Regions from separate parts of the Pseudomonas sediminis genome, predicted to be linked through region 1. Evidence: predicted binding sites of a transcription regulator. Region 1 holds the regulator's gene; each other region holds the start of a gene.
What was found. Region 1 encodes FliA, which starts transcription of late flagellar genes. Its sites were predicted from a motif close to CTAAAGTTTNNNNNNNNNNNGCCGNTAA; they were not measured.
Positions count from the first base shown of each region.

Region 2: the regulator FliA is predicted to act here: its motif matches at 1,324-1,351, upstream of AAEQ75_RS21020 (methyl-accepting chemotaxis protein).
Region 3: the regulator FliA is predicted to act here: its motif matches at 1,341-1,368, upstream of AAEQ75_RS19250 (methyl-accepting chemotaxis protein).
Region 4: the regulator FliA is predicted to act here: its motif matches at 878-905, upstream of motA (flagellar motor stator protein MotA).

Region 1 is NZ_CP154631.1:3,560,688-3,562,854, forward strand. It holds gene fleN (flagellar synthesis regulator FleN) at 5-835, shown strand; gene fliA (RNA polymerase sigma factor FliA) at 832-1,578, shown strand; gene AAEQ75_RS16730 (chemotaxis response regulator CheY) at 1,679-2,053, shown strand; gene AAEQ75_RS16735 (protein phosphatase CheZ) at 2,073-2,167, shown strand, end outside.
Region 2 is NZ_CP154631.1:4,455,834-4,458,000, reverse strand. It holds gene AAEQ75_RS21020 (methyl-accepting chemotaxis protein) at 1-1,294, opposite strand, end outside; gene acnA (aconitate hydratase AcnA) at 1,475-2,167, opposite strand, start outside.
Region 3 is NZ_CP154631.1:4,093,733-4,095,899, reverse strand. It holds gene AAEQ75_RS19250 (methyl-accepting chemotaxis protein) at 1-1,237, opposite strand, end outside; gene AAEQ75_RS19245 (undecaprenyl-diphosphate phosphatase) at 1,503-2,167, shown strand, end outside.
Region 4 is NZ_CP154631.1:2,462,797-2,464,963, reverse strand. It holds gene motA (flagellar motor stator protein MotA) at 1-823, opposite strand, end outside; gene AAEQ75_RS11655 (HDOD domain-containing protein) at 944-2,167, shown strand, end outside.

The sequences.
Region 1 (2,167 bases):
GAACATGGGTATGCATCCCGTACAGGTGATTGCGGTGACCGGCGGCAAGGGTGGCGTCGGCAAGACCAATGTGTCGGTGAATCTGTCCATGGCCCTGGCCGACCTCGGTCGGCGGGTGATGCTGATGGACGCCGACCTGGGGCTGGCCAACGTCGACGTGCTGCTGGGGCTCACACCCAAGCGCACCCTGGCCGATGTGATCGCCGGCGAGTGCGATCTGCGTGACGTGCTGCTGCAGGGGCCGGGCGGCATTCGCATCGTGCCGGCCGCGTCGGGCACGCAGAGCATGGTCAGCCTCACGCCGATGCAGCATGCCGGGCTGATCCAGGCATTCAGCGACATCAGCGAAAACCTCGATGTCCTGGTGATCGACACCGCCGCCGGTATCGGCGATGCGGTGGTCAGCTTCGTCCGGGCGGCGCAGGAAATCCTCGTGGTGGTGTGCGACGAACCGACCTCCATCACCGATGCCTACGCCCTGATCAAGCTGCTCAACCGTGACCATGGCATCAGCCGTTTCCGCGTCCTGGCCAACATGGCTCACAGTCCGCAGGAAGGGCGCAATCTCTTTGCTAAGCTGACCAAGGTGACGGATCGTTTTCTTGATGTCGCCCTGCAGTATGTCGGCGCCGTGCCCTACGACGAGTGCGTGCGCAAGGCCGTGCAGAAGCAGCGTGCCGTCTATGAGGCGTTCCCACGATCCAAGTGCGCCCTGGCGTTCAAGGCGATTGCTCAGAAGGTCGACACCTGGCCGTTGCCGGCCAACCCCCGCGGCCATCTGGAGTTCTTCGTCGAGCGTCTGGTGCAGCAACCGACGGCTGACAGTGCCGTATGACAGCAGCTTCTGGACTTCGTATGTACAACAAGGCGCAGGCGCAGGACTCCCAGCACCAGTTGATCGAGCGCTATGCCTCCCTGGTCAAGCGCATCGCCTACCACCTGCTGGCACGCCTGCCAGCCAGCGTGCAGGTCGATGATCTGATCCAGGCGGGGATGATCGGGCTGCTCGAGGCCTCGCGCAAATACGACTCCAGCAAGGGTGCCAGTTTCGAAACCTTCGCCGGCATCCGCATTCGCGGTGCCATGCTCGACGAGGTACGCAAGGGCGATTGGGCGCCGCGTTCCGTGCACCGTAACAGCCGTATGGTCAGCGATGCGATTCGTGCAGTCGAAGCCCGAACCGGGCGCGACGCTAAAGATCACGAGGTTGCTGCCGAACTCCAATTGAGTCTGGAGGATTACTACGGCATTCTTGGCGACACTTTGGGCAGCCGCCTGTTCAGCTTCGACGACCTCTTGCAGGATGGCGAGCACGGCGGGTTGCACGAAGACGCCGGGCACACCCACCTCGAACCTTCGCGGGACCTCGAAGACGAACGCTTTCAGGCGGCTTTGGCCGAGGCCATCGCCGGTTTGCCCGAGCGTGAACGTCTCGTGCTGGCGCTGTATTACGATGAAGAACTGAACTTGAAAGAAATCGGTGAAGTGCTGGGGGTTAGCGAGTCACGTGTGAGCCAACTGCACAGTCAGTGCGCGGCACGCCTGCGCTCGCGACTGAGTGAATGGCGCGCAGGCTGAACAGCGGCGTACTCGCAGGCGGAAGCGGTTTCTCGATTAAAGGACGTAGTTGCAAGCGCAATACGTTTGGGACTGTACGGAGGTCGACTTGGACAAGAACATGAAAATCCTCATCGTTGACGATTTCTCGACGATGCGACGGATCATCAAGAACCTCTTGCGGGACTTGGGTTTCACCAACACCGCAGAAGCCGATGACGGCACGTCGGCGCTGCCGATGCTGCAGAGCGGCAGCTTCGACTTTCTGGTGACCGACTGGAACATGCCCGGCATGACCGGTATCGACTTGCTGCGCGCCGTTCGCGCCGACGAGCGTCTCAAGCACCTGCCGGTGCTGATGGTGACCGCCGAAGCCAAGCGCGACCAGATCATCGAGGCGGCTCAGGCCGGCGTGAATGGCTACGTGGTCAAACCCTTCACCGCCCAGGTGCTGAAGGAAAAGATCGAGAAGATCTTCGAGCGAGTCAACGGCTGATGTCGGCCGCGAGGGTGCTATGGAACATGATGACTCCACGATGGGTGACCTCGAGTCGACCCTGAAAAACAACGCCCGTGACCTGGTCGATAGCCTCGAACAAGGCAATTTCGG
Region 2 (2,167 bases), 900 kb from region 1:
CCTGCTTGCGGCCGATTTCCATGGTCAGCACGGCTTCTTCGGCCGTACGTTGCAGCTTGGCGATCAGCCCATGAATCTGCTCCGTGGATTCGGCCGTGCGCTGAGCCAGCGAGCGAACCTCGTCGGCCACCACGGCGAAACCGCGGCCCATTTCGCCGGCGCGGGCGGCCTCGATGGCGGCGTTGAGGGCGAGCAGGTTGGTCTGGTCTGCGATGCCCTTGATCACGTCGACCACGCCGCCAATCTCGCTGCTGTCCTGGGCCAGACGGGTAACGGTTTCGCCGGTATCGCCCACCGATTGCGACAGGCGCTGGATGGCTTCACGGGTCTCCGCGGCGATGGTGCGGCCCTCGCTGGTGAGGCGGTTGGCCTCCTGGGTAGCGATGGCGGTGCGGGCGACGTTGCTGGCCACTTCCAGAGTGGTGGCGGCCATTTCGTTCACGGCGGTAGCGACCTGCTCGGTTTCCTGGCGTTGGCGGTCAAGGCCGGCGGAGCTGTTGTGCGCCAGCTTGTCGGCCTCGCGGGCCTGCTGGGTCAGATGCTCGGCGGTGTCCTGCAGACGGGTCAGGCAGGTTTTCAGCCGGGCGTCTTGGCTGAGCATTGCCATCTCCAAGCGGGCCTCGGCGCCGCGGCTGTCGGTATACATCTGCGCGATCAGCGGGTCGGAGGTGGTCTGTTCGGCCAGGCGTAGCAGGCGTTTGATCCCGCGTGTCTGCCAGGCTATGCCGGCCAGACCCAGCGGTACCGATAGAATCGCTGCCAGTGCGAAGCCCCAGCCGCTGCCCATCCAGTGGCCGATCAGGAAACCGATCTGGCTGATCAGGATGAAAGGCATCCAGGCCTGCACTACCGGGACCCAGGCGTCGCGTTTCGGAATCGGGGACTTGCCGGCGTTGATGCGGGCGTACAGCGCTTCGGCGCGGCGCACCTGTTCGGCAGTCGGTTTGACGCGGACGGATTCATAACCGACGACCTGGTTGTTCTCGGTCATGGGCGTGACGTAGGCGTTGACCCAGTAGTGGTCGCCGTTCTTGCACCGATTCTTGACGATGCCCATCCACGGGCGACCCTTCTTCAGGGTCGTCCACATGTGATCGAACACCGCCGATGGCACGTCGGGATGGCGCACGATGTTATGCGGCGCGCGCAGCAGCTCCTCGCCACTGAAACCACTGACGTCGATGAAGGCATCGTTGCAGTAGGTGATCTGCCCTTTCAGGTCGGTGGTGGAAATCAGGCGTTGTTGCGCAGGGAAGGTTCGCTCACGCTGAGTGACCGGCTGGTTGTTACGCATGGCAGGTATCCGTCGTTGTAATGCCCCTGTCATCGGCCGGTGAGCGGCAAAGTTGAGGGCTGAATCGATATGCGCGAGTTTAAATGCTTTTTGACTGGCGTCACATTTAGGTGGCGACATCGGCCATCCCTGGCCTGACGGAGAATGCCCCACTACCGGTGGTAACAGGGCAGGGGTCTATCAGTTGGCGATCATCTGCCGCAACACGAAGTGGAGGATGCCGCCGGCCTTGAAGTACTCGACCTCGTTGAGGGTGTCGATGCGGCATAGCACCTGGACTTCCTCGTGCGTGCCGTCCTCGCGGGTAATGATCAGCGTCAGCGGCATCTGCGGGCGCAGCTCTACACCTTCCAGCCCTTCGATGGCCAGCACTTCCTTGCCGGTCAGTTTCAGGCTGTTGCGGTCGGTGCCCGGATTGAACTGCAGCGGCAGCACGCCCATGCCCACCAGGTTGGAGCGGTGGATGCGTTCGAAGCTTTCGGCGATCACCGCCTTGACCCCCAGCAGGTTGGTGCCCTTGGCCGCCCAGTCGCGGCTGGAGCCGGTGCCGTATTCCTTGCCGGCGATGATCACCAGCGGCGTGCCCTCGGCCTGGTAGCGCATGGCGGCGTCATAGATCGCCAGTTTTTCGCCGCTCGGTACATGCAGGGTGTTGCCGCCTTCCTCGCCGCCGAGCATCTCGTTGCGGATACGAATGTTGGCGAAGGTGCCGCGCATCATCACTTCATGATTGCCACGGCGTGAGCCGTAGGAGTTGAAGTCGGCCTGGGCCACACCGTGATCGCGCAGGTAGCGCCCGGCCGGGCTGTCGGCCTTGATGTTGCCGGCCGGCGAGATGTGGTCGGTGGTGACCGAGTCACCGAGCAGGGCGAG
Region 3 (2,167 bases), 530 kb from region 1:
CAACCACAGCGAAACCGCGACCCTGCTCACCAGCGCGGGCAGCCTCGATGGCAGCGTTGAGGGCGAGCAGGTTGGTTTGCTCGGCGATGGAGCGGATCACCTCCAGCACGCTGCCTATCTGCGTGCTCTCGCTGGCCAGTGACTGGATCACCTCGACGGCCTTGTCGATGGTGCCCGACAACTGATCGATCTGGCGCAGGCTCGCTTCGATGTTCTGCTGGCCTTGTCTGGCCTGGTCCTCGGCGGTGTGCATCTCGCTGGAGGCGTGCTCGGCGTTCTTCGCCACGTCCTGCACACCGTAGGTCACCTCGTTGACGGCGGTCGCGACCAGCTCCATCTGCTGGGCCTGCTGCTGGCTATGGTGCTGAGCTTCGCTGGAAATATCGCCGAGATTGCCCGCGGCCTGATCCAGCGAGCCGGCCGACTCGAGCATCTGACGGATAACGTGCCGCAGCTTGTCGGTGAAGGCATTGAAGTGGGCGGCCAGTGCGGTGAGTTCATCGCGGCCATGAGTATCGAGATTACGGGTCAGGTCGCCTTCGCCGCTGGCGATGTTGGCCATGGCGTCGACCGCTGCCTGCAGCGGTTGCACGATACTGCGGGTAATGACGACCACCAGCCCCGTCAGCAGCACGGCGATCAGAAAGCCGATGGTGATGGCTTTCAGTGCCTGAGCCTTGAACTCTGTCTGTACATCATCGACATAGACACCGGAGCCAATGATCCAGCCCCAGGGCTGGAACAGCTCGACATAGGAAATCTTCGGTACCGGGTCACTGGCGCCTGGCTTCGGCCAGCGGTAATCGACCTGGCCGGCACCCTGGCTGCGGGTGATGGCGACCATCTCGTTGAACAGCGCCTTGCCGTCCGGATCCTTGAAGCTGGACAGGTTCTGACCTTCGAGCTTGGGATTGGTCGGGTGCATGACCATCACCGGCGTCTGGTCATTGATCCAGAAATACTCCTGGCCGGCATAACGCAGCCCGCGTATGACCTCCATCGCCTGTTTCTGGGCCTGTTCACGGTCAAGGCTGCCGGCGCTTTCCAGATCATGGAAATACTTGAGGATGCCCGCCACGCTCTGCACCACATGCTCGGTTTTTTCCGATTTGGCGAGGTAAAGATCGCTGTGTATCTGGCGCAACATATAAGCGCCCTGGAGGATCAGCGTCAGGAGGGCAAGCGCCAGAATCAACCACAGGCGACGGCTGATGGGGAGACTGCGTAAATGGTTCATGGGCGAATACCGGATTGTTGTAATTGTCAGCGTCAGGGCAACCCCGAGCAGTACTGGCGATACTGTCGCATCGGAGCATTATTCACGCCAGTTGTCTGATAGCATTTCGGCCGCCAGGCGCAAAACCTGAGTGATTGGCGAGCCAGGCGCTGTTTCTGCCGGGACGCACGCGCAGGAACCTGCGTAGCGTGTTTATGTCCCACGGCGGGCTGTATTGCATATTCGAGTTTACGCACGGCGAAGTCGTCGTGCTTTGGGGGAGTTGATGGATATCTGGATGGCCTTTCAGGCTCTGATTCTGGGCATTGTGGAAGGCCTGACCGAGTTCCTGCCGATTTCCAGTACCGGACACCTGATCGTGGTCGGAGACTTGCTAGGTTTCAATGGCCAAACGGCAACCGCGTTTAAGATCATTATCCAGCTTGGCGCCATTCTGGCGGTGATCTGGGAGTTCCGGGCCAAGGTGCTCGGTGTGGTGGTCGGGCTGCCCAATGAGCCCAAGGCCCAGCGTTTCACCTTCAATCTGCTGTTGGCGTTCATTCCGGCCGTGATCTTCGGCCTGGCCTTCGCCGATCTCATCGAGCACTGGCTGTTCAACCCCATTACCGTGGCCATGGCGCTGATCATCGGCGGCATCATCATGCTCTGGGCAGAGAAACGCGATCATACCATCCAGGCCGAAACGGTCGACGACATGGACTGGAAGCTGGCCCTGAAGGTCGGTTTCGCCCAGTGCCTGGCGCTGATTCCAGGTACGTCGCGTTCGGGCGCTACCATCATCGGCGGCCTGGTCTTCGGGTTGTCGCGCAAGGCCGCGACCGAGTTTTCCTTCTTCCTTGCCATGCCGACTATGGTGGCGGCCACGGTCTATTCGCTGTTCAAGTACCGCGACATTCTGCAGATGAGCGACTTGCCAATCTTCGCCATTGG
Region 4 (2,167 bases), 1.1 Mb from region 1:
CGCTGAAGCTCGGGCGATGCGCGGGATACAGCACCTTGCGTCCGAACTCGACAGCCAGGGTCGGCGGCATGCCAGAAGCGGAAGCGACCAGCGTCGCCTTGATCGCCTCGTAGAGATTCAGCTCTTCCTTGGCGTCATGCTCCAGCGCGCCGGAAAGCGGGCCGAAGAAGCCGTAGGAAGCGAGAATGCCGAGGAAGGTACCGACCAGGGCCGTACCTACCTTCTCACCGATCTGGGCGTTGTCCGCCTCGGCCAGAATCGACATGGTGATCACGATGCCCAGTACAGCGGCGACGATACCCATGGCCGGCATGCCGTCGGCGACCTTGGCCACCGCGTGCGCAGGGTGCTCCACTTCATCCTTGAGGCTGGCCAGCTCCATATCGAACAGGCCTTCCAGTTCGTGTGGAGCCATGTTGCCGGAAGACATGATGCGCAGGTAATCGCAGATGAATGCAGTCATCCGCGCATCCTTGAGCACACCGGGATACTTGCTGAAAATCGGACTGGCGTTGGGGTCTTCGACGTCGGCCTCGATGGCCATCATGCCCTCGCGGCGACTCTTGTTGAGTATCTCGTACAGCAGCTTGAGCACTTCGAGGTAATAGGCGTGAGTGAAGCGACTGCCAAACATGCTCAACGACTTCTTGAACACCGTCATGAACATGCTGCCGGGGTTGGCCTGTAAGAATGCCCCCAGCGCCGCGCCGCCAATAATCAGAACCTCGAAGGGATGGACCAAGGCCATAAACTTGCCGCCCGAGAGTATGAACCCACCGAGCACACAGCCAAAGACAACAATGATGCCTATGATTCTTACCATGAAATAAACGCTTGAAGAGCCTAGTGGATGGGTTATTGAAAACAACCCTTCTAATTATCGGAACTTATACGCCAGACTATAGCCAGTTATGGTCAAAAGCCAGTTTCGACTCGAGCCAATATGTCGACGTCAAAGTCCCTGCCACGCACGCTGGATGCCTGGTTACAACAACTGGGCAAATTGCCACTGCCAATCGAGCAGCAGCAGCATTTGCGCCTGCGTCGCATCCTCGCCGACAGCCGCCGCACCTGGCGCGAAATTGCCGAGGCGATAGAAGCCAGCCCATCCTTTGCCCTGCAAGTGCTGCGCGAAGCCAACCAGTCGGGCAACAGCCTCAGCGATCCCGCCGAGAGTGTCGAAACGGCACTTTCACGTCTGGGACTGAGCCGCTGCGAAGCCCTTCTCAACCAGGCACCTGCCCTGCCAGAAAGCGACATCCCTCTGCCACTCAAGCAGATCCTGCTGATTAGTCAGCATGCCAGCCAACAGGCGCGCGGCCTGTTCGGCGCACGCCTGGCACGCCTGTGGAATGAACTGCACGGCTGCAGCCTGCTGTTTCTCTCCCCTATCTGGCCGCTGCTGTGCGCCCATCCTCAACTCTTCGAAGCGTGGGAACAGCGCGTACTACTAAAAGGCGAGCGCCCTGCCGTCGTCGAGAAGGAATTGCTCGGGGTCACCTTGATCCAGCTGTGCGTCAAACTGGCCGAGCGCTGGCGCCTGCCCGAGTGGATCGTTCGCGGCTACCGCTTGCTGGAGCGAGATCGGCGTCAATTGGTCAAGGCACTGCACATCGCCCGTGATAACGAGCATTCCCTGCATCTACAGCAGATGCTCGACGCCGACATCCCCCTGCGCCACTGGCTCACTCACCCGAGCAATTGCGTGCTGCTGGCCAACGGCCTGGCGGTCTCAGCGCATCAGGCCTGGGATACCGCGCACTGCCTGCGCTGGCAAAGACTGACCAGGCTGTACCTGCAGATACCCCTCAACGAACTGCAGCAGGAAGTGCACCAGCATGCCGTGAGCAGCGCGCGCTTGATCCACGACCCCGCACTGTGGCACCCGGCGCTGGCACTGATCTGGCCCTGGGACGCTCATCGCCTCAAACCAGCCGTGAGCGTAGCTGCCCCCCCAAAACGCGATGACCTCGCCGCCTGGCGCCAGCACTGCGCACGCTTGCTCTCCGACCCCAGCACCTTTGCCAACGTGCCACAGCTGACTGCCTGCGCCCGAGACGCCTTGCAGGCCTGCGGTATGAAGCGCGTGCTGCTGCTACTTGCCGATCGTAATCACACTCGCCTGCAGAGCCAGCAACATGCCGGCCTCGACGCCAGCGCTGCGAGC